One region of the Paenibacillus xylanexedens genome, then DNA from elsewhere that is predicted to be linked to it. Evidence: a T-box and tRNA genes for the amino acid it is inferred to sense, from the RefSeq annotation. Region 1 holds a T-box; the other regions hold tRNA genes.
What was found. The T-box of region 1 lies ahead of tyrS (tyrosine--tRNA ligase). A T-box ahead of a tRNA ligase gene usually reads a tRNA of that ligase, here a tRNA-Tyr.
Positions count from the first base shown of each region.

Region 2: it has a tRNA-Tyr gene. The T-box ahead of tyrS (tyrosine--tRNA ligase) is inferred to sense a tRNA for this amino acid. The anticodon was not compared.
Region 3: it has a tRNA-Tyr gene. The T-box ahead of tyrS (tyrosine--tRNA ligase) is inferred to sense a tRNA for this amino acid. The anticodon was not compared.

Region 1 covers NZ_CP018620.1:4,932,271-4,939,030, forward strand. The annotation lists gene BS614_RS21525 (carboxypeptidase M32) at 138-1,652, opposite strand; gene BS614_RS21530 (beta-class carbonic anhydrase) at 2,003-2,578, shown strand; gene BS614_RS21535 (PadR family transcriptional regulator) at 2,752-3,318, shown strand; gene BS614_RS21540 (hypothetical protein) at 3,417-3,914, shown strand; gene BS614_RS21545 (YxcD family protein) at 3,920-4,198, shown strand; gene tyrS (tyrosine--tRNA ligase) at 4,352-5,614, opposite strand; T-box leader at 5,731-5,958, opposite strand; gene BS614_RS21555 (DMP19 family protein) at 6,057-6,506, opposite strand; gene BS614_RS21560 (Imm63 family immunity protein) at 6,517-6,760, opposite strand, start outside.
Region 2 covers NZ_CP018620.1:1,095,699-1,102,458, reverse strand. The annotation lists gene BS614_RS04950 (CoA-acylating methylmalonate-semialdehyde dehydrogenase) at 1-402, opposite strand, end outside; gene iolC (5-dehydro-2-deoxygluconokinase) at 501-1,511, opposite strand; gene iolE (myo-inosose-2 dehydratase) at 1,711-2,613, opposite strand; gene iolD (3D-(3,5/4)-trihydroxycyclohexane-1,2-dione acylhydrolase (decyclizing)) at 2,667-4,532, opposite strand; tRNA gene BS614_RS04930 (tRNA-Gly) at 4,925-4,995, opposite strand; tRNA gene BS614_RS04925 (tRNA-Pro) at 5,006-5,079, opposite strand; tRNA gene BS614_RS04920 (tRNA-Leu) at 5,087-5,165, opposite strand; tRNA gene BS614_RS04915 (tRNA-Arg) at 5,183-5,259, opposite strand; tRNA gene BS614_RS04910 (tRNA-Gly) at 5,267-5,341, opposite strand; tRNA gene BS614_RS04905 (tRNA-Leu) at 5,352-5,432, opposite strand; tRNA gene BS614_RS04900 (tRNA-Lys) at 5,439-5,514, opposite strand; tRNA gene BS614_RS04895 (tRNA-Tyr) at 5,525-5,610, opposite strand; tRNA gene BS614_RS04890 (tRNA-Thr) at 5,620-5,695, opposite strand; tRNA gene BS614_RS04885 (tRNA-Phe) at 5,716-5,791, opposite strand; tRNA gene BS614_RS04880 (tRNA-Asp) at 5,811-5,888, opposite strand; tRNA gene BS614_RS04875 (tRNA-Met) at 5,916-5,989, opposite strand; tRNA gene BS614_RS04870 (tRNA-Val) at 6,006-6,081, opposite strand; tRNA gene BS614_RS04865 (tRNA-Glu) at 6,088-6,159, opposite strand; tRNA gene BS614_RS04860 (tRNA-Asn) at 6,164-6,239, opposite strand; tRNA gene BS614_RS04855 (tRNA-Ala) at 6,241-6,316, opposite strand; tRNA gene BS614_RS04850 (tRNA-Ile) at 6,351-6,424, opposite strand; rRNA gene rrf (5S ribosomal RNA) at 6,463-6,579, opposite strand; rRNA gene BS614_RS04840 (23S ribosomal RNA) at 6,653-6,760, opposite strand, start outside.
Region 3 covers NZ_CP018620.1:6,627,871-6,634,630, reverse strand. The annotation lists rRNA gene BS614_RS28980 (23S ribosomal RNA) at 1-2,110, shown strand, start outside; tRNA gene BS614_RS28975 (tRNA-Asn) at 2,178-2,253, shown strand; tRNA gene BS614_RS28970 (tRNA-Ser) at 2,257-2,348, shown strand; tRNA gene BS614_RS28965 (tRNA-Glu) at 2,358-2,429, shown strand; tRNA gene BS614_RS28960 (tRNA-Val) at 2,497-2,572, shown strand; tRNA gene BS614_RS28955 (tRNA-Met) at 2,590-2,663, shown strand; tRNA gene BS614_RS28950 (tRNA-Asp) at 2,691-2,768, shown strand; tRNA gene BS614_RS28945 (tRNA-Phe) at 2,864-2,939, shown strand; tRNA gene BS614_RS28940 (tRNA-Thr) at 2,960-3,035, shown strand; tRNA gene BS614_RS28935 (tRNA-Tyr) at 3,045-3,130, shown strand; tRNA gene BS614_RS28930 (tRNA-Trp) at 3,137-3,210, shown strand; tRNA gene BS614_RS28925 (tRNA-His) at 3,240-3,312, shown strand; tRNA gene BS614_RS28920 (tRNA-Gln) at 3,335-3,409, shown strand; tRNA gene BS614_RS28915 (tRNA-Gly) at 3,414-3,488, shown strand; tRNA gene BS614_RS28910 (tRNA-Cys) at 3,495-3,568, shown strand; tRNA gene BS614_RS28905 (tRNA-Leu) at 3,575-3,653, shown strand; gene BS614_RS28900 (class I SAM-dependent methyltransferase) at 3,838-4,764, shown strand; gene BS614_RS28895 (helix-turn-helix domain-containing protein) at 4,993-6,760, opposite strand, start outside.

The DNA of each region.
Region 1 (6,760 bases):
CTCTATTATGGATATGCCGATGCCCAACAAAAGGTTAAGAACTTAAATGCAAAAAAGAGCCGGGCAATGTTGCCCGACTCTTCAGCTCTTCGAAATGTTATTCAGTATGTTATTCAGTATGTTATTTACGGGGATACCTACAGCTTGTAAATCTCGGCATATTTGGCTTCCAGATAATCAGCCAGATAATCCGGGTTCAATTCTTCACCCGTTATGGCAACAATTAATTCGGAAGGTGTGCGACTTCTACCATACCGGTAGATCTTGTCTGTAAGCCATTCCTTAATTGGAATCAGATTTCCTTCGGCAATGAGGGTATCAAACTCCGGCATTTCCTTGCGCAATGTATGTAGAATTTGAGCTGCATACATATTACCCAGAGAATACGAAGCAAAGTAACCAAAGTCACCACCAGACCAGTGAACATCCTGAAGAACACCGTCTCCATCATTCGTTGGCATAATACCTAGGTATTCCTTGTATTTTGCATTCCAGGTCTCTGGCAGGTCTTTCACTTCCAGACCATCGTTGAATAACATTTTCTCGATCTCATATCGGATAATAATATGCAGGTTATAGGTCAGTTCATCCGCTTCAATCCGAATGAGTGAACTCTCTACCCAGTTGATTGCACGATAAAAATCTTCCAGTTCAACCTCGCTCAGTTGCGGGAAATGCTGTTGCAAATCTTTGTAATAGCGTGTCCAGAATGGCAGGCTGCGACCAATCATGTTTTCCCAAAGACGGGACTGGGACTCATGAATCCCCATGGACGTTCCTTCGGCAAGAAGGGTACCCGCCAGACTGTCATCAATATTTTGCTCGTACAGGGCATGTCCGCCCTCATGCAGTGAACTGAAGACTGCGCTTGCTACATCATCTTGCAGATAATGTGTTGTGATCCGCACATCACCCGGGTTAAGACCCGTTGCAAAAGGATGAACACTCTCGTCCAATCGTCCAGCTTCAAAGTCATAGCCCATTTGTTCCAGGATGAACAGACTGAATTTTTCCTGCTGTTTGGTGTCAAACAACTGATTCAGGAACTCTGTATTTGGCTTGTTTTCTGAAGCATTAATCTTCTCTTGCAAAGGCACCAAACGTGCTTTGAGGCGGGCGAACACAGCGTCCACTTTCTCAACCGTCAGATCCGGTTCATACATATCAAGCAGCGTATCATAACGTGTATCCTTCACACCCCAATAATCAATAAACTCCTGTTTGAGCTTAACGATATCTGTGAGATAAGGTGAGAATCCTGCAAAATCACTGTTATGCTTGGCATCTTCCCATGCCGTTTCCGACTTGGCTGTTAGCACGGTATAAGCTTGTACTTTCTCAGGTGGTACGGATTGACTGCGATCATATTCTTTCTTGCAATCTTCAACCAGACGACGATCTATATCTTCGAGCTGTTCCAATACTGCTGGAGTCGTTAATGCATCCAGGTAAGTCTTCATGTCAGCCGAGGTTTGCAGCTTGAATGCTTCGGTGGACAACATACCCAGCGTCTCCGAACGAGTCGGAACGCCTTTTTTCGGCGCACCTGTGCGCAGATCCCAGTGAAGCAAACCAATGGCTTCATGATAGCTCTTAATTTTACGAGCCAGATTACGGAAGGATTCCAAATGTTCCTGTGTTTGTTTATCCATTGTTATCGTTCACCTCTTCAAAAAAAATGTTATACCCTATTGATGATACTTTTTGCATTGCGTATAATCAACTTTTAACAGATGAAAATTGCATTGTTCTCCTAAAGATACGTGTTCAAAAAGTCTGGTTTTCATTACCGCGAAGATAGAAATGGCGTTCAACTTCGATGCTGATGATGCCCTCAGGCATGATTTGTAATCAAAAGTGGACTTTTTGAACAACCTCTAAAGGGTTGGAGTAATTCCATCTGCTGACCGTGAAATACTATTTAAAGCAAAGGCGTGTAGGACAAGCTGCATCATATGCAAGTGGCCGTGCTCGTCGTATTGGATAACAGGAGGCAATGGACATGAACAACATTCAAGAGATTTTGACTTACAACAAATCATTTGTCGAGACTAAAGAATACGAAAAGTATACGGCTGGCAAGTTTCCAACCAAAAAGATGGTTATCATCACTTGTATGGATACACGTCTGGTGGAATTGCTGCCCAAGGCCATGAACCTGAAAAACGGTGATGTGAAAATCATCAAAAACGCAGGCGCAATTATCTCTCAGCCTTTCGGAAGCGTAATGCGTAGTGTACTTGTCGCCATCTATGAACTGGGTGCAGATGAAGTCCTGGTAGTGGGGCATACGGAATGTGGTATGGCTTCCCTTCACGCTGAGACCATGATTGGACATATGGTTGAGCGTGGCGTATCGGAAGAAGTCATGACTACTCTGGAGAACTCTGGCATCCGTTTGCAAAAATGGTTGCGCGGGTTTGACAGCGTCGAAGAAGGGGTAAAACATACTGTGGAAGTGATCAAGAAGCATCCTTTACTTCCTCCCAATGTACCCGTCCACGGCATGGTTATCGATTCTGCTACAGGTGAACTTGATCTTGTCGCTGAGGGGTATGGACAACAGGCATCTCTCTAAATGGTTTGGAGTGCGGACCTTATGGTTCGCACTTTTTTTGTCTAAATTAAGGCAGTTGTTCTGTCAGGTTGTCAAACCATACAGTTTCAGTGTACACTTTTTATGAAAGCGGTCAAAGAAAGTAAAAACGATTGTTCTCTCTGACCTAGCCCTAATATTAAGGAGACATGTGCATGAACATACTTTCCTACGGATTACTCGGGCTGCTTACCCGCGAGGAGTCATCGGGCTATGATCTGATGCTGAAAATCCAGCCACATTGGCAGGCGAAACACAGCCAGATCTATCCACTCCTGTCCAAGATGGAAAACGATGAGTTATTGGCCTCCCGCTGGGTACAACAGTCTGACAAACCGGACAAGAAAATGTACGCAGTTACGGAAAAAGGCATTGAAAAGCTCTTGGAATGGATGATTACTCCTGTTACCGCACCGGTTACACGCGATGAATTTAATTTGCGTATTTTGTGTGTTGGCATAGCGGAAGACGGAAGCATGAGACGCATTCTTAACGAGCGTAAAAGCTGGTTTATGGAACGCATACGTTATTTCGAGGATCTGAAGTCACGTATACCTCAGGATAATCTTCGTGTAGGCAACCGAGATTTTGGAAGCTACATCCTGGTACAAAAAGGGTTAATGCACGCACAAACAGGCCTGGAATGGTGTCATTGGGTTACCCAATTGCTTGATGGCCAAGCTGCAATTCAAGACCCGAGTCCAAGCGTTTCAGAAATTTAATAAAATTTGAAACGTTCCTGCAAGTTGACCGTATTACATGAGTAAGGCCCATTTTTGGGCGATTCAAACAAATTAATCGGGGGGTTACGATCTTTACAATGAAGAAAAAATTCGGAGTTAAACATCTAATGATGGTATTTATGGCCTTTACATTATTGTTCGCAACAGTGGGAGTAACGAATCCGGATTCTGCAGATGCAAGACGTGGTGGCGGATTCAAATCCGGTACGAAAAGTTATAGCAATACACCTAAGAAATCCGACAGCAATGTAAGCAAATCGAATACGAATAACAATTCCAGCAATGGAGCAGCTACAACGAACCGTGGCGGATTCTTCGGCGGTGGCGGCGGATTCATGAAAGGCATGATGCTTGGTGGTCTTGCTGGTATGATGTTTGGCGGATTGTTCGGTGGCATGGGCGCTCTGGGTAACATCCTTGGATTGCTCGTGAACGTTGCAGCAATTATGTTGATTGTTATGCTGGCTATGGCACTCTTCAGAGCCATCTCCAATCGTCGCAAACCTGCAGCGGATGGTCGTTATGACCGTCGCAATGATCGTGATGATGACCGTAACAGAAACGGACGGTACTAATCTCTATGGTTCTGAGCATGGATGAAATTGTGAATGCAATCTGTATTCATATGGCAGAACGTAAGGGTGTACGTCCAACCGATGTGAATGTAGAACTGAGTTGGGAAGAAGATACAGGTTATTCCGCTGAAGTTTGGATTCAAGGCCGTAGTCAATATCTGGTGGAGTCCAATATGATTGAAGCGATTCTTCGTTACCTGCACAGTGAATACAACATCCGGGCGTACCGTGAGAATGTACGACTTGATCTGGATGAAGAAATCACAGCGATCGTTAATCAATAAGATAGGTCACTCACTGGCCTGATATACGAAAGACCGCCTCCCCTCTGTCCTGACAGAGATGGAAGGCGGTCTTTTGTTTCTGTATTTGTAGCTTTATTTGTGTGTCTATTATAGTCTCTATACGTCTCTGTGTTACGTTCTAATTCTTGGAAACTACGATTGTAGTTTAACCAGGCTGTAGTTCTTCTTACCTTTACGGATAATGATGAATTTACCGCCAATGGCATGCTCTGCCGACACTGTGAATTCAAGCTCCGTGATTTTCTCACCGTTCATGGAGATAGCGCCTTTAGTGACATCCTCACGGGCCTGGCGTTTGGATGGCTCCAACCCCAGATCTACGAGCCAGTCGACGATATTTTTCGCTTCGCCGTCCGTTTCGAATGTTGGCATTTCCTTGAAACCCTGCTCGATTTCATCTGCTGTCAGGGAACGGATATCACCACTGAACAGCGCCGCTGTAATACGTTTAGCCTGTTCTAGCATTTCTTCGCCGTGAACGAATTTTGTCATTTCTTCCGCGAGTGCTTTCTGTGCTTCACGTCTGTGCGGCTCTGTCTCTACCTTTTCAGCCAAAGCTTCAATTTCTTCTTTGCTCAGGAAGGTAAAGTATTTCAAGTATTTGATCACATCACGGTCATCTGTATTCGCCCAGAACTGGTAGAACTCAAATGGTGTCGTTTTGTTCGGGTCAAGCCAGATTGCGCCGCCAGCTGTTTTACCGAATTTGGTTCCGTCGGATTTGAGCATGAGCGGAATGGTCAGACCGTACGCCTTCGCTTCTGATCCTTCTTTTTTACGAATCAGATCAAGACCACTCGTGATATTCCCCCATTGATCCGAACCGCCGATTTGAAGCTGTACATCTTCGTTCTGGAACAGGTGCAGGTAGTCGAGTGATTGAAGGATCTGGTAGGAAAACTCGGTGAATGAGATTCCGCCTTCCAGTCTGCTCGCAACGACATCCTTAGCCAACATTGTGTTGAGGTTAAAGTTTTTGCCGTAGTCACGCAAGAATTCAATGACATTGATTTTGTGTGTCCAATCGTAGTTGTTCACCATGCGAACCTGATTATCACCGTCTGTTACGAACAATTTCTTCATCTGCGCTGTCAGTGCATCCACATTCTCCTGCACTTGCTCCATCGTTTGCAAAGAACGTTCTGCCTGCCGACCACTTGGGTCACCAATCGTTCCTGTAGCTCCACCAATCAGAATGACTGGACGGTGTCCTGCCAGTTGAAAACGTTTCAGCATCATGAATGGAATGAGATGTCCGATATGCATGCTATCCCCCGTAGGGTCAACGCCGCAGTACAGTGAGATTGATTTGGTTTCAGTCAACTCACGCAGTCCCTCTGCATCCGTCTGCTGGTTAATGGCGTCACGCCACTGTAGTTCATCAATAATATTCATGTGTATAACCCCTTTTCTATCCTCAAGATTCAGTCATGATCTACGTTAAATTACGAAATTACACGCTGGAACGGCTTTTTTGGACACAAAAAAATCGCCTCCTTGTCTTCATTAGACACAGGGACGATTATCATAACCGTGGTACCACCCAAATTGCATGGACAACACGTGACCTTAACACGTTATCCATACCACTTTTGGCAATATATCGTTTGCCCATCCGCTTGGCATTACCCAAGTACTCCAGAGTGTAATTCGCAGCCCTTGTATGTATCAGGTTCCATCAACCCCTGACTTTCTGTAACAGGGACAAAGCCGCTACTGCGCTCTATCAACGTGATTCATGTATTCAATTTATAGCAAGTATAGCCGAACGTTTCAGTCATTGCAAGACCAAGTATTAATCTTCGAACAGAACAACGGATGCATAGTTGAAACCAGATTATATGATCATCATGTTCAATTTTCCGTGATAATAACCATAGGCTTTCTCCGCGATCTGATCCTCATTGTTCCAAAACTTCTGATCCAGCGCATCTAACTGTTGCTCTTGTTCCTTTGTCAGTAATTTAGGAATATCCCACAGTTCAGTAAGCCTTTCATCCTCTTTCAGATGCTCAATGCAGCCGTATGCTGACGTTATAATCTCCACGACTTGAGTCGCACCAATGATATGTGATGCCCGCAACGCGTAACGGTACACCTCTTCCCCCCAGTTACAGAAAAACTGTATAAAACCGCCATTAAAGATATCCGCCTCTAACAACCATAAAGCAACAATGTCCTGCTCGTTCGAAGTCAACGAAGCCCAGCCCTGTTCAGATTCATTCTTTTTTTCGACAAATAACACAGCATAGTCATACCATACGTCATTAATATCTTGCTCACTCACGTTACACACCTCACTTTTCTTTATGCATGCTCTCTAACTCCTGACGTTTACCCGTCTGATGCCAATGTAAATAAGGATTACCGATCTGCTGGAAGGCTTCCAGGACACCCCTGTTCAGGTCCTTCATCACTTCATTTGTATAGTTCAAATGCGTCTCTTTATTATCCACGCCATGTCTTTCCAACAACCCTACATGCGTCGCGGTGAAAATAATATCTTCCAGCAACCAATAGATGACTTCATCCGGCTGTTTC
Region 2 (6,760 bases), 3.2 Mb from region 1:
TTGTTTGCCCATCATCAGATTCGGGGCACCTGCCGCGAACTCGACGCATTCAATGCCACGTAATACCTCGCCGTACGCTTCGGCATAACTTTTACCGTTCTCCAGTGTCACTAGGCGAGCGAGCTCTTCCCAATGTTCAACCAGCAACTGCTGGTAGCGGAACAGAATACGTGCACGGCGCGGAACCGGTGTGCTGCTCCAGGATTTGAACGCTTCTTGTGCTGTCTGAACCGCCAGATCCACGTCCGCTTGTTCGGATAGTGGCACATGTGCAATAACCTCTTCTGTAGCCGGATTCACCACTGGCTCCGTGCGAGTTGACGCTGGGGTTACCCAGGCACCTCCGATCCAGTTTTGTACCATTGTCGCTGTTGCAGACGCTTCAGAAATTCCTTTTCCCATAGCCCTGTCTCCCTTCACTTATGTGTGATCCCTTATGTTCAACATGTTCATTGTTATAGATCTGTATGAGTGTGTTATTCAAAGTATTGCAACGAGCTTCAAGACACGGTAATCTCGCCCCGATTGCAACGTTCGATGTAGTCATTCACCTGTTCCACCGTTGGCATCGCATCCGAACAGCTGTGGCTCGAAATGACGATACTTGCTGCGCCACTGCCATACGCCATACTGCGCTCAATTGTCCAGCCCTGCATCAATCCATACAGGAACCCAGCCGCATAGGAATCGCCTGCGCCGAACGTTTTGACCACTTTTGCCGGATAGCTGTCCGCACGATGGGAAAGCCCTTCACGCGTATAAGCAATGGATCCTTCCTTCCCGTGTTTGATTACTACAATATTCGCTGAGAAATCAAACCATTTCTGTGCAGTTACTTGATCGCTATGATCCGGATTGTGGTCGAATGTCTCCATCATGTCGAACTCTTCACGTGTGCCGAGGATGATATCGCATTTCTCGGCTGCAAGGTTGTAATAGACCGCTGTCTCTTCGTCCGATGTCCATGTGTATGGGCGATAGTCCAGATCAAACACAATAACTGTGCCATGTTTTTTTGCATACGTTAGTGCCTGTAATACGGCTTCACGGGATGGGCTCTGCGCGAGGGCTGTGCCTGAGATTAACAGCACTTTGGAGTCAGCAATCAACTGCTCTTGTACCTCTTGCGCCTGTAATAACAGATCAGCTACATTGTCCCGGTACATCAGGATACTGCAATCCGTTGGGCTTTTGATTTCGGTAAAAGCAAGCCCTGTCACCGCTCCAGTGTCATCTGTAACTACATTTGATGTGTCGATGCCGTTCTTCTCCAAATAACTCTGGATGAATCTGCCCATCTGGTCACCCGCGATCTTACCGATAAAAGCCGTCTCCATACCCAGTCTGGACATGCCAATCGTAATATTGGCCGGAGAGCCACCAACATACTTCGTGAACGTCATCGTCTCTTCCATCGGGCGATTGATCTCGTTGGCGTTCAAGTCGATGCACAAGCGGCCAATCGCGGTGAAATCCTTCTTCCTGGATACCGGAAAGGATACGTAAGTCATTGCATGTGAGCCCCTTTCTGTAGTGGGATTTTCCATGTTCTATATGGATATCTAGACTAGTTACTCATTCCATCGTAAGAACTCGTAAACGGCTAGAGTAAGTCAGTTTTATTTTCCAATCGTAACGTTATACTCTTGCTGGCCTTCTTCCTTTTTCGCTTCATAGGTGTGGCCTCTGACCGCTGCAATGCTGAACGAATCAGCTGTGTTGGTATAACGACTCCATATAGTTCAAAGATCGCTTCGCATACTCATAAGGGTTATGAATCGCAGGGTCCTGCTCTCCTTCTAGCATCGCCCAGCCATCGTACCCTCGTGTGATCAGTTCTTGCAGAATTGGTGCAAAATCAATGCATCCATCTCCTGGTACAGTGAACACGCCTCTACGAATACATCCGACAAAATCAGACTGCTCCGCGCGTGCTTCATCCAGCACATGAGGGCGAATGTCTTTCAGATGGATATAGGCGATCCGATCATAATGTTTGCGCAACAGTTCAAGCGGATTGGCTCCGCCATAATAGGCATGACCAGTATCATAGAGCAGATACACGAGAGAAGGGTCTGTCAGCTCCATCAGTCGATCAATCTCATCCGGTTGTTCTACCACTGTGCCTCCATGATGATGGTACGTAAGCTTCAACCCATGTTCACGGGCAATGGCTCCTGCTTCATTCAATCCTTCAGCGAGGATATGCCATTCAGATTCGCTGAGTCTAAGCACTTCTTTTTCATTCGGTGTCCGTCTTGGATCAAAATGAAGTGACCCGCCTACCTCCGCCGTACTGATCACCTTACTGCCCATGGATTGCAGAAATTCCGCATGTCTGCGATAACTGTCCAGCTCCGACTGACGATACGCCGGATCGGAGAAAAGTACCGATTTCCACTGGGAGACCAGATTGATATTCCTTTTACTCAATTCCTCACGCAATATAGCAGGATCAGTTGGATATTTACGTCCCATCTCTGTACCTGTCAGCCCAAGACGCTGAATATCATCCAGAATCTGTGCACACGTTGTCGCATCACCATGCTCCTTCACATCTTCACCGACCCAATTGATCGGATGAATCCCAAGCTGGAATGGCAGCTTGCTCATTGCCCCACGTCTCCTTTGTCGTTCAACATTGTGGTTCACTATATTAAACCGGATTAAATAAGTCTTGCTTTAGCACGGTTGGCTTGCATGGTGTGATGAGCATGAACTACCTTTTCTTCGGCAGATACCTCAGGCACACCTACATTCCACCACGACTCGTATCCACCTGCGTTGGTTCCAGGCACGACCGGAATCTCAATCAACGTACTCACTGTTTCGTTCTTCGCATCTCGGAGTGCCTGTTCCAGCTGTTCTGCTGTCTCCGCTCTATAGGATTTGGCTCCCATGCTTCGGGCGTGTGCAGCAAAGTCCATCGGCATGTAATCCCCGGTCAGTCGTCCACTCTCGGATTCCCGATAACGGAACTCATTGCCGAACCCGTCACTACCATGTTCCCGCTGTAAATTATGAATACATTGGAATCCATTGTTGTTGAATAATAGAACGGTCATCTTCTTCTGTTCCTGCAAACTAGTCACAAACTCCGAATGCAGCATCAGATAACTGCCATCCCCTACCATGGCGTACACTTCACGATCCGGCTCGGCAAGTGCTGCTCCGAACGCTCCACTTACCTCGTACCCCATACAGGAGAATCCATACTCCATGTGGTATGTCTTTGGTTCAGACGGACGCCACAGACGATGTAGATCACCCGGCAGACTGCCTGCCGCACACACTATGACGGAGGATGGATCAATGGTCCGGTTAACGATGCCAACTGCTGTAGTCTGTGCCAGCCCTGCTTCATGTTGAGCTGCATACAGCCGATCCACTTCTGCATTCCACTCAGCGCGGAGATCAGCGATTTCGGATGCACCATATGCACTTCGGTATTGTCTTTGCTGCAATTCCTTCTGCAAAGCCTGCAATCCTTCGCGTGCATCTGCCAGAATGGCTTCCCCGCCTAGCTTGGCGGCATCCATGCCGTTCAGGTTAATGTTGATGAATGAAGCTTCCGGATGTTGAAAAGCAGAGCGGGACGCCGTCGTAAAATCCGAGAACCGCGTACCGACGCCGATCACCACATCCGCTTCTCTCGCCAGCCTATTGGCTGCCAGAGAGCCGGTAACCCCGATGGCCCCCACATTTAGTGGGTGGTCCCAAGAGACTGCACTCTTGCCCGCCTGCGTCTCGGCGATCGGAATACCAAATGCCTCCGCGAATTCCACGAGCTGGGCGGATGCCTCAGAGTACAACACACCGCCGCCTGCAACGAGTAGCGGCTTTCTGCCACGGGCAATCTGTTCCGTTGCCCGTTCAATGGCTGCCTGTACCGGGGGGCGACGGTCCAGATAATGTACTTTGCGGGCAAAGAACGATTCTGGATAATCGTACGCCTCTGCCTGCACATCCTGCGGCAGTGCGAGCGTTACTGCTCCCGTCTCTGCTGGATCGGTTAGCACACGCATGGCCTGTGTAACAGCAATCATCAGCTGTTCGGGACGAACGATGCGATCCCAGTACTTGCTGACGGCTTTGAATGGATCAGTGGCTGAGATTGTATAGTCACTGCTCACTTCCAACTGCTGAAGTACCGGGTCCGGTTCCCGTGTAGCAAAGTTATCTCCAGGAAGCAATAAAACCGGTATCCGGTTCACCGTTGCAGTAGCTGCGGCTGTAATCATATTCAAAGCACCAGGTCCAATGGATGTTGTACATGCATAGATCTGTCTACGGTTCTTCTGCTTGGCATAAGCCGCTGCCGTATGCACCATACCTTGTTCGTTCTTGCCTTGCATATACGTCAGGCTTCCCGGACTGCGCTCCAACGCTTCTCCAATGCCTGTTACGTTGCCATGTCCAAAAATGCCGATGATTCCCTTCACAAACTTGGTTTCCACACCGTCAACCGAAATATATTGCTGATCCAGATATCGAAGCAGTGCCTGAGCCATCGTTAATCGAATTGTTTTCATGAATTTGATCGCCGTCCTTTCCTTTACGGGTTAAGCGCTTAATCTACGTTAAGTTTAAGCGCCTTACCCCTGAAGGTTAAGCGCTTAATTGATATGGTATTACAGGTTAATGATTTACGCAAGCTATTTTTGTAAGCGTTTTATTAAATGTGGTAAAGAAAAGATATTCTTGTGTTCGAACATGTGTTAGACCTTCTCTATTTGAACACTTCCACAATGACTAAGAAGAGACTTAAAAAAGAGGGAAATATATCGTGAGGATGGGATACATGCTGGTACACGCATGTGAGCCATATATTCCATGATCTTCGTATACTACAATCGCCAATATACCTATGAAAGCAAAAAAAGAAAGAGACGGTGAATACCATCTCTTTCTTTTTCAATATATAAGCGGGTGATGGGAATCGAACCCACGCTATTAGCTTGGAAGGCTAAAGTTCTACCATTGAACTACACCCGCATAACAACAATCGGGATGACACGATTTGAACATGCGACCCCCTGGTCCCAAACCAGGTGCTCTACCAAGCTGAGCTACATCCCGTTATCTATACCGGCGAGAGGACTCGAACCTCCACGGTTTCCCACTCGATTTTGAGTCGAGCGCGTCTGCCATTCCGCCACGCCGGCAAAATATGAAGTTATAATGGCGCGCCCTGAGAGATTCGAACTCCCGGCCTTTTGATTCGTAGTCAAACGCTCTATCCAGCTGAGCTAAGGGCGCAAAATATTGGAGCGGAAGACGGGAATCGAACCCGCGACCCTCGCCTTGGCAAGGCGATGCTCTACCGCTGAGCCACTTCCGCAAATAAAGAATGCGCGTGGAGGGACTTGAACCCCCACGTCAAAGACGCTAGATCCTAAGTCTAGTGCGTCTGCCAATTCCGCCACACGCGCATATAATGGTGAGTCATGAAGGGCTCGAACCTTCGACACCCTGATTAAAAGTCAGGTGCTCTACCAACTGAGCTAATGACTCATAGAAAAACTGGTGGAGGATGATGGATTCGAACCACCGAACCCGTACGGGAGCAGATTTACAGTCTGATGCGTTTGGCCGCTTCGCTAATCCTCCAGGATTACATGGTGCCGGCGAGAGGACTTGAACCCCCAACCTACTGATTACAAGTCAGTTGCTCTACCAGTTGAGCTACACCGGCGTATTACATGGTGTTATAAATGGTGGCTCGGGACGGAATCGAACCGCCGACACGAGGATTTTCAGTCCTCTGCTCTACCGACTGAGCTACCGAGCCTTACTACATTTAAAAAAAATGGCGGAACCGACGGGATTCGAACCCGCGATCTCCTGCGTGACAGGCAGGCATGTTAGGCCAACTACACCACGGTTCCAGATCACTTTCTCAAAGGAAAGTATAATTGCGGGGGCAGGATTTGAACCTGCGGCCTTCGGGTTATGAGCCCGACGAGCTACCGGGCTGCTCCACCCCGCGTCGTTATAAAGTTATATGGTGGAGGCTGAGGGGATCGAACCCCCGACCCTCTGCTTGTAAGGCAGATGCTCTCCCAGCTGAGCTAAGCCTCCATATTATGACCCGTAGGGGATTCGAACCCCTGTTACCTCCGTGAAAGGGAGGTGTCTTAACCCCTTGACCAACGGGCCTTACTGGCTCCCCGAACAGGGCTCGAACCTGTGACAACTCGATTAACAGTCGAGTGCTCTACCAACTGAGCTATCAGGGAATGGTGGAGCCAAGCGGGATCGAACCGCTGACCTCCTGCTTGCAAGGCAGGCGCTCTCCCAGCTGAGCTATGGCCCCATACTCTGGTGTATTTCTTGTTGTGGTCTTGCTATGGGCCCTGGTGGACTCGAACCACCGGCCTCACCCTTATCAGAGGTGCGCTCTAACCAACTGAGCTAAGGGCCCTTATCAATTTTCGAAAAAAAATACCCCAATGGGGTTTCGCTTGGCGGCGTCCTACTCTCCCAGGACCCTGCGGTCCAAGTACCATCGGCGCTAGAGGGCTTAACGGTCGTGTTCGGGATGGGTACGTGTGGAACCCCTCCGCCATCGCCACCAAACGCGTAGCTTACATTCAGAGATCGTTCTCTGAAAACTAGATTCGAAACGAAACATGCGAATTACAACTTGCTATTGGATAAGCCCTCGACCGATTAGTACTGGTCAGCTCCATGCATTGCTGCACTTCCACCCCCAGCCTATCTACCTCGTCGTCTTCAAGGGGTCTTACATACTGGGAAA
Region 3 (6,760 bases), 1.7 Mb from region 1:
GGGGGTAGCGGAGAAATTCCAATCGAACTCGGAGATAGCTGGTTCTCCCCGAAATAGCTTTAGGGCTAGCCTCGGAAAACAGAGTCGTGGAGGTAGAGCACTGATTGGGTGCGGGGCCCGCAAGGGTTACCAAGCTCAGTCAAACTCCGAATGCCATAGACTTACTTCCGGGAGTCAGACAGTGAGTGCTAAGATCCATTGTCAAAAGGGAAACAGCCCAGACCATCAGCTAAGGTCCCCAAGTGTGTGTTAAGTGGGAAAGGATGTGGAGTTGCACAGACAACCAGGATGTTGGCTTAGAAGCAGCCATCATTGAAAGAGTGCGTAATAGCTCACTGGTCGAGTGACTCTGCGCCGAAAATGTAACGGGGCTAAACACACCACCGAAGCTATGGCTTGATGCTTTGCATCAGGGGTAGGGGAGCGTTGTATAAGGGTTGAAGGTGTACCGTAAGGAGCGCTGGACATTATACAAGTGAGAATGCCGGTATGAGTAACGAAAAGATCAGTGAGAATCTGATCCGCCGAAAGCCTAAGGGTTCCTGAGGAAGGCTCGTCCGCTCAGGGTAAGTCGGGACCTAAGGCGAGGCCGAAAGGCGTAGTCGAAGGACAACAGGTCGAAATTCCTGTACCACCGTAAGCCGTTATGAGCAATGGGGGGACGCAGTAGGGTAGTGACGCGGACTGATGGATGTCCGTCTAAGCAGTAAGGCTGATGTGTAGGCAAATCCGCACATTGTAAGGCTAAGCTGTGATGGGGAGCGAAAATTGTAGTAGCGAAGGTCATGATCTCACACTGCCAAGAAAAGCCTCTAGCCAGGTGATGGTGCCCGTACCGCAAACCGACACAGGTAGGCGAGAAGAGTATTCTAAGGCGCGCGGAAGAACTCTCGTTAAGGAACTCGGCAAAATGACCCCGTAACTTCGGGAGAAGGGGTGCCCCGGTAGTGTGAATAGCACGAGGGGGCCGCAGTGAAAAGGCCCAAGCGACTGTTTAGCAAAAACACAGGTCTGTGCGAAGCCGTAAGGCGAAGTATACGGGCTGACGCCTGCCCGGTGCTGGAAGGTTAAGGGGAGTGGTTAGGAGCAATCCGAAGCTGTGAACCGAAGCCCCAGTAAACGGCGGCCGTAACTATAACGGTCCTAAGGTAGCGAAATTCCTTGTCAGGTAAATTCTGACCCGCACGAATGGCGTAACGACTTGGGCGCTGTCTCAACGAGAGATCCGGTGAAATTTTAATACCTGTGAAGATGCAGGTTACCCGCGACAAGACGGAAAGACCCCATGGAGCTTTACTGCAGCTTGATATTGAATTTGGGTACGATCTGTACAGGATAGGTGGGAGCCTTTGAAACGTGAGCGCCAGCTTGCGTGGAGGCAACGTTGGGATACCACCCTGATCGTATCTAGGTTCTAACCTGGTACCGTAATCCGGTGCGGGGACAGTGTCAGGTGGGCAGTTTGACTGGGGCGGTCGCCTCCTAAAGAGTAACGGAGGCGCCCAAAGGTTCCCTCAGAATGGTTGGAAATCATTCGAAGAGTGCAAAGGCATAAGGGAGCTTGACTGCGAGACCTACAAGTCGAGCAGGGACGAAAGTCGGGCTTAGTGATCCGGTGGTACCGCATGGAAGGGCCATCGCTCAACGGATAAAAGCTACCCTGGGGATAACAGGCTTATCTCCCCCAAGAGTCCACATCGACGGGGAGGTTTGGCACCTCGATGTCGGCTCATCGCATCCTGGGGCTGAAGTAGGTCCCAAGGGTTGGGCTGTTCGCCCATTAAAGCGGTACGCGAGCTGGGTTCAGAACGTCGTGAGACAGTTCGGTCCCTATCTGTCGTGGGCGTAGGAAATTTGAGAGGAGCTGTCCTTAGTACGAGAGGACCGGGATGGACGTACCGCTGGTGTACCAGTTGTTCCGCCAGGAGCACCGCTGGGTAGCTATGTACGGACGGGATAAACGCTGAAAGCATCTAAGCGTGAAGCCCCCCTCAAGATGAGATTTCCCAGTATGTAAGACCCCTTGAAGACGACGAGGTAGATAGGCTGGGGGTGGAAGTGCAGCAATGCATGGAGCTGACCAGTACTAATCGGTCGAGGGCTTATCCAATTAGCAAGTTGTAATTCGCATGTTTCGTTTCGAATCTAGTTTTCAGAGAACGATCTCTGAAGCATATTCCCTGATAGCTCAGTTGGTAGAGCACTCGACTGTTAATCGAGTTGTCACAGGTTCGAGCCCTGTTCGGGGAGCCATATGGAGAGGTGTCCGAGCTGGCCGAAGGAGCACGATTGGAAATCGTGTAGGCGTCACAAGCGTCTCGAGGGTTCGAATCCCTCTCTCTCCGCCATAATATTTTGGCCCGTTGGTCAAGGGGTTAAGACACCTCCCTTTCACGGAGGTAACAGGGGTTCGAATCCCCTACGGGTCATAATAACTTCAAAAAAAGAAGTTGATTTTTACAACAAGATTATGGTATGATCATAAATGTGTTGTTCGGAGGCTTAGCTCAGCTGGGAGAGCATCTGCCTTACAAGCAGAGGGTCGGGGGTTCGATCCCCTCAGCCTCCACCATATAAACTTTATAACGACGCGGGGTGGAGCAGCCCGGTAGCTCGTCGGGCTCATAACCCGAAGGCCGCAGGTTCAAATCCTGCCCCCGCAATTATACTTTCCTTTGAGAAAGTGATCTGGAACCGTGGTGTAGTTGGCCTAACATGCCTGCCTGTCACGCAGGAGATCGCGGGTTCGAATCCCGTCGGTTCCGCCATTTAATCTTTACATGAGGCAAACTGTTCACTACATCTGCTGTATGGCACTGATGCCCTATATAAAGTGTAAGGAATTAAGATTAGACTTTATTATGGCTCGGTAGCTCAGTCGGTAGAGCAGAGGACTGAAAATCCTCGTGTCGGCGGTTCGATTCCGTCCCGAGCCACCATTTTTAAAACAAATTAATATGCCGGTGTAGCTCAACTGGTAGAGCAACTGACTTGTAATCAGTAGGTTGGGGGTTCAAGTCCTCTCGCCGGCACCATGTAATCCTGGAGGATTAGCGAAGTGGCCAAACGCATCAGACTGTAAATCTGCTCCCGTACGGGTTCGGTGGTTCGAATCCATCATCCTCCACCAGTTTTTAGGGGCATAGTTTAAAGGTAGAACAACGGTCTCCAAAACCGTTGGTGTGGGTTCAATTCCTGCTGCCCCTGCCAATTAACTTTTTAGAAATTAACCTTTTATGGCGGTCGTGGCGAAGTGGTTAACGCACCGGTTTGTGGATCCGGCATTCGGGGGTTCAATTCCCCTCGATCGCCCCTTTGTTTTTTCATTTTTTATTGGGGATTAGCCAAGCGGTAAGGCAACGGACTTTGACTCCGTCATGCATAGGTTCAAATCCTATATCCCCAGCCATTATGCGGACGTGGCTCAGCGGTAGAGCATCGCCTTGCCAAGGCGAGGGTCGCGGGTTCGATTCCCGTCGTCCGCTCCAAAATATGGCGCCATAGCCAAGTGGTAAGGCACAGCTCTGCAAAAGCTTTATCCCCAGTTCGAATCTGGGTGGCGCCTCCAGCATATGCCGGCGTGGCGGAATGGCAGACGCGCTCGACTCAAAATCGAGTGGGAAACCGTGGAGGTTCGAGTCCTCTCGCCGGTATATTGAATAGCCCTACATGTTGCTTATGCAATGTGTAGGGCTATTTTTATTTTATATGAAACGATTTATGTGCAGTAAGAAAATCTAGAGTAAGAGAAGATGGACGTTAATAAAGATTGACGTATGATTATATTCAGTATATTGTAGATAAGTAAAGTCTTTAATATGAAGGAGTTGAAGTAGAGTGACTAATGGAAAAAATGTATCGGATACCGATCTGTTATTTGATCTTTCTGTATGGGAAGAGGCATGGAAGAATCGTCCGAGAAGTTCAAAATATAAGAAGAAAAGCGCCCCCATTAATATAGAAGAAGCTTTTGAGCGATGGGCCAGGGATTATCATGCACAGTCTTTCACTGAAGAAGGAAAGCAGCGTTCTGAACGCATTATGGGCTGGATTGAAAACCAGGGTGTGGAATTCGCAGGGTTATCCATTTTGGACATTGGAGCGGCCTCAGGCATATTTACCATTCCTTTTGCGGAAAAGGGGGCAAGTGTAACCGCAGTTGAGCCTTCTGAGTTACTTGTCTCCCTTATGAAAGAGACGATACCTTCAGCTCTGGAATCCAAAATCGAAATCGTAAACGAACGATATGAGGAAATCTCTATTCAGGATAAAGGCTGGGAGAAGAAATATGACTTTGCATTTGCATCCATGTGTCCAGCAATGTCGGATTGGGAAACGATTGAGATGGCGATCAACTGTGCCCGGAAGTATGTATATATAAGCACTATGGCGGGACAGAAGGAACACACACTAATGGAAGAACTTAAGGATGTACTGGGTGTAACTTCTTCATATAAGGCCGGTGATATGGGATATATTCAACAGTTGCTGTATTTGAAGGGTTATTCATACACCATGATCATTACGAGAGAAGTTAACTCATTTGAAATACCGGTGGAAGAGGTTATTGAGAAGCTGCCAGAGTGGCTTAATACGTATGAGTTACCATCGGATGAAGATTCTCTCAGACTGGCTGAGAAGTACATTCGGGATACGTACAGGGATAGTACGGTGAACTTCTCACGTGGAGCAAGATTTGGTAAAATTCTAATTCAACTTGAACAGCCAAATATGAAAACTGTCCGCACTAAGGATAAGCGATAAATCGCATAAGCTTGGCACGAGTAATGATAATCAGGAATTGAGACGGAGACAATGTAGTCTAACGTCTAAGATGGCACTAGGAAGCATCACAACGCTGTGCCAAAAGATGAACGGTTGAAACATATAAGTTAAGATTGCAGAAGTGAAGATGTAAGTGAAGGGAGCAGGTTATGTGCTCCCTCTTTTTTTAAGCCACTAATTCATCAACCGCTATGAACCAGACCTCGTTTATTTAGAGATGTTCGATACTTCTGCTTTCTGCTTACGCTCCCGATACTGGCCGGGGGTGATTCCTTCCCATTTACGGAATGATCGGATAAAGTTTTGCGGATTGTTGTACCGAAGTCGTGCTGCGATATCTTTAACGGTTAGATCACTTTCGTCCAGCCATTTTTTAGCGATATTAAATCGGTACTTGGTCAGATATTCACTAAATGCACAGCCTGTCTCTTTGCGGAAAACACTACTTAAGTAGTTGGCATTGTAGTGAAGCTTAACAGCGCATTCCTCAAGCGTCAGATCCTTATCATAATCTTGATGAATCATGGCAATCATTTTCTCAGATATATACTGATACTGGGCATATTGTCTTGCTTTAAAAACCTGAATGACGGGCAAGATGACTTGATGGTTAAACCAATCTTCAACTTCAGCAGCGTACTGCAAACTATGAAGTTCATGAAACATCGAGCCACGACCTTGGGAGATCTGTCCGAGTCGTATGCCGGATTCCTGAGTCATTTGCAAAATATGTGTGAGTAGCCTCGTAAGAGCCACCTCATACTCCTCGGGTGTAACCTCCATAGCAAAGATCACTTCAAGCAGTTGTTGCAGAAGAGCAGAGGCCTGGACTTCGTCCGCACTTTGAATAGCTTGGATCAATGAATATTCCAATGATTCCGGGTAGGTCATGGACCAAGTGGGAGCGTAATGATCTATGTTCTCATATTGAAAAATAATGCCTGTTCCCAGCTTCATCCGATGCCTTAGTGCTTCCATGGCTTCTGTGTAAGCTTGAGAGATGTGATATAGAGAGCTGTGCGGCTGGCTGAATCCTATACTGACTTGAAGAGTTAGAATCTTATCCATCTGTTGTTGTAACTGGTCTGTTAATACATATAGCTGCTGTGAAAAAATAAACTGATCCTGTTCAACGCTCCCAATCACCGTGACTACTGTATGTTCCAGCACAATGGGAAGCAATTGTTGGTTATGCACAACTGTTTCCTCCAATATATTTTGAATAGCGAATAATAAGAGATCACGATCACTAGTTCTATATTTTGTATGATTAACGAGATCGGCCTGTAGTGTAATAACAGCAATTTGTTGCCATTCCCGAACCTGATGCGTGTAGCCATATTCATTCAGGGCGTCATGAAGAGTATGAACAGGGATCTTACCCTGGAACAGATTCATCATAAAATGATTGCGAATCTGCAATAGATGCACATTAAGTGTGTTCTCTAATTGGGAGTGAGAGGCAGATAATTGTGAGACCCCTGCTCTGATCTGTTCGAACTCATCAGAAAATGGTGGTGATTGCTGAGCTACCGTGTTTCCTTCTTTGGACAGGTGGTTGTCACCAAGTTGGGTTAAAAGTTTACGAATCGGGACATGCATTCGCTTGGAGCCGAGCCAGGCGAGTAATAATGAAAGTAAAAGTAAGCAGATACTGATATACAAGGTGTGTAATCCGATATCGATATATTCTTGTGTCAGAATATTGGTAGGTGAGATTAGAACATAAGTCCATCCTTTTAAGGTAGAAGGGCTATACGTCAGAGAATAATGTGTATCGGCGATCTTAACTTCCCGTTTTTCAAAGCCTGTTGAAAATGTGATGGGTGATAGTTTGGTTATGTTGGCTTCCGTATCCCGATCCTGTAATCCAATGGCAGACAACGGTTGTCCAATGTATATAGGATCGGGATGCACCAAGATACGTTGTTCCCGATTCAAAATGATCAGTCCTGAGGCAGCATTGCCTAAGGAC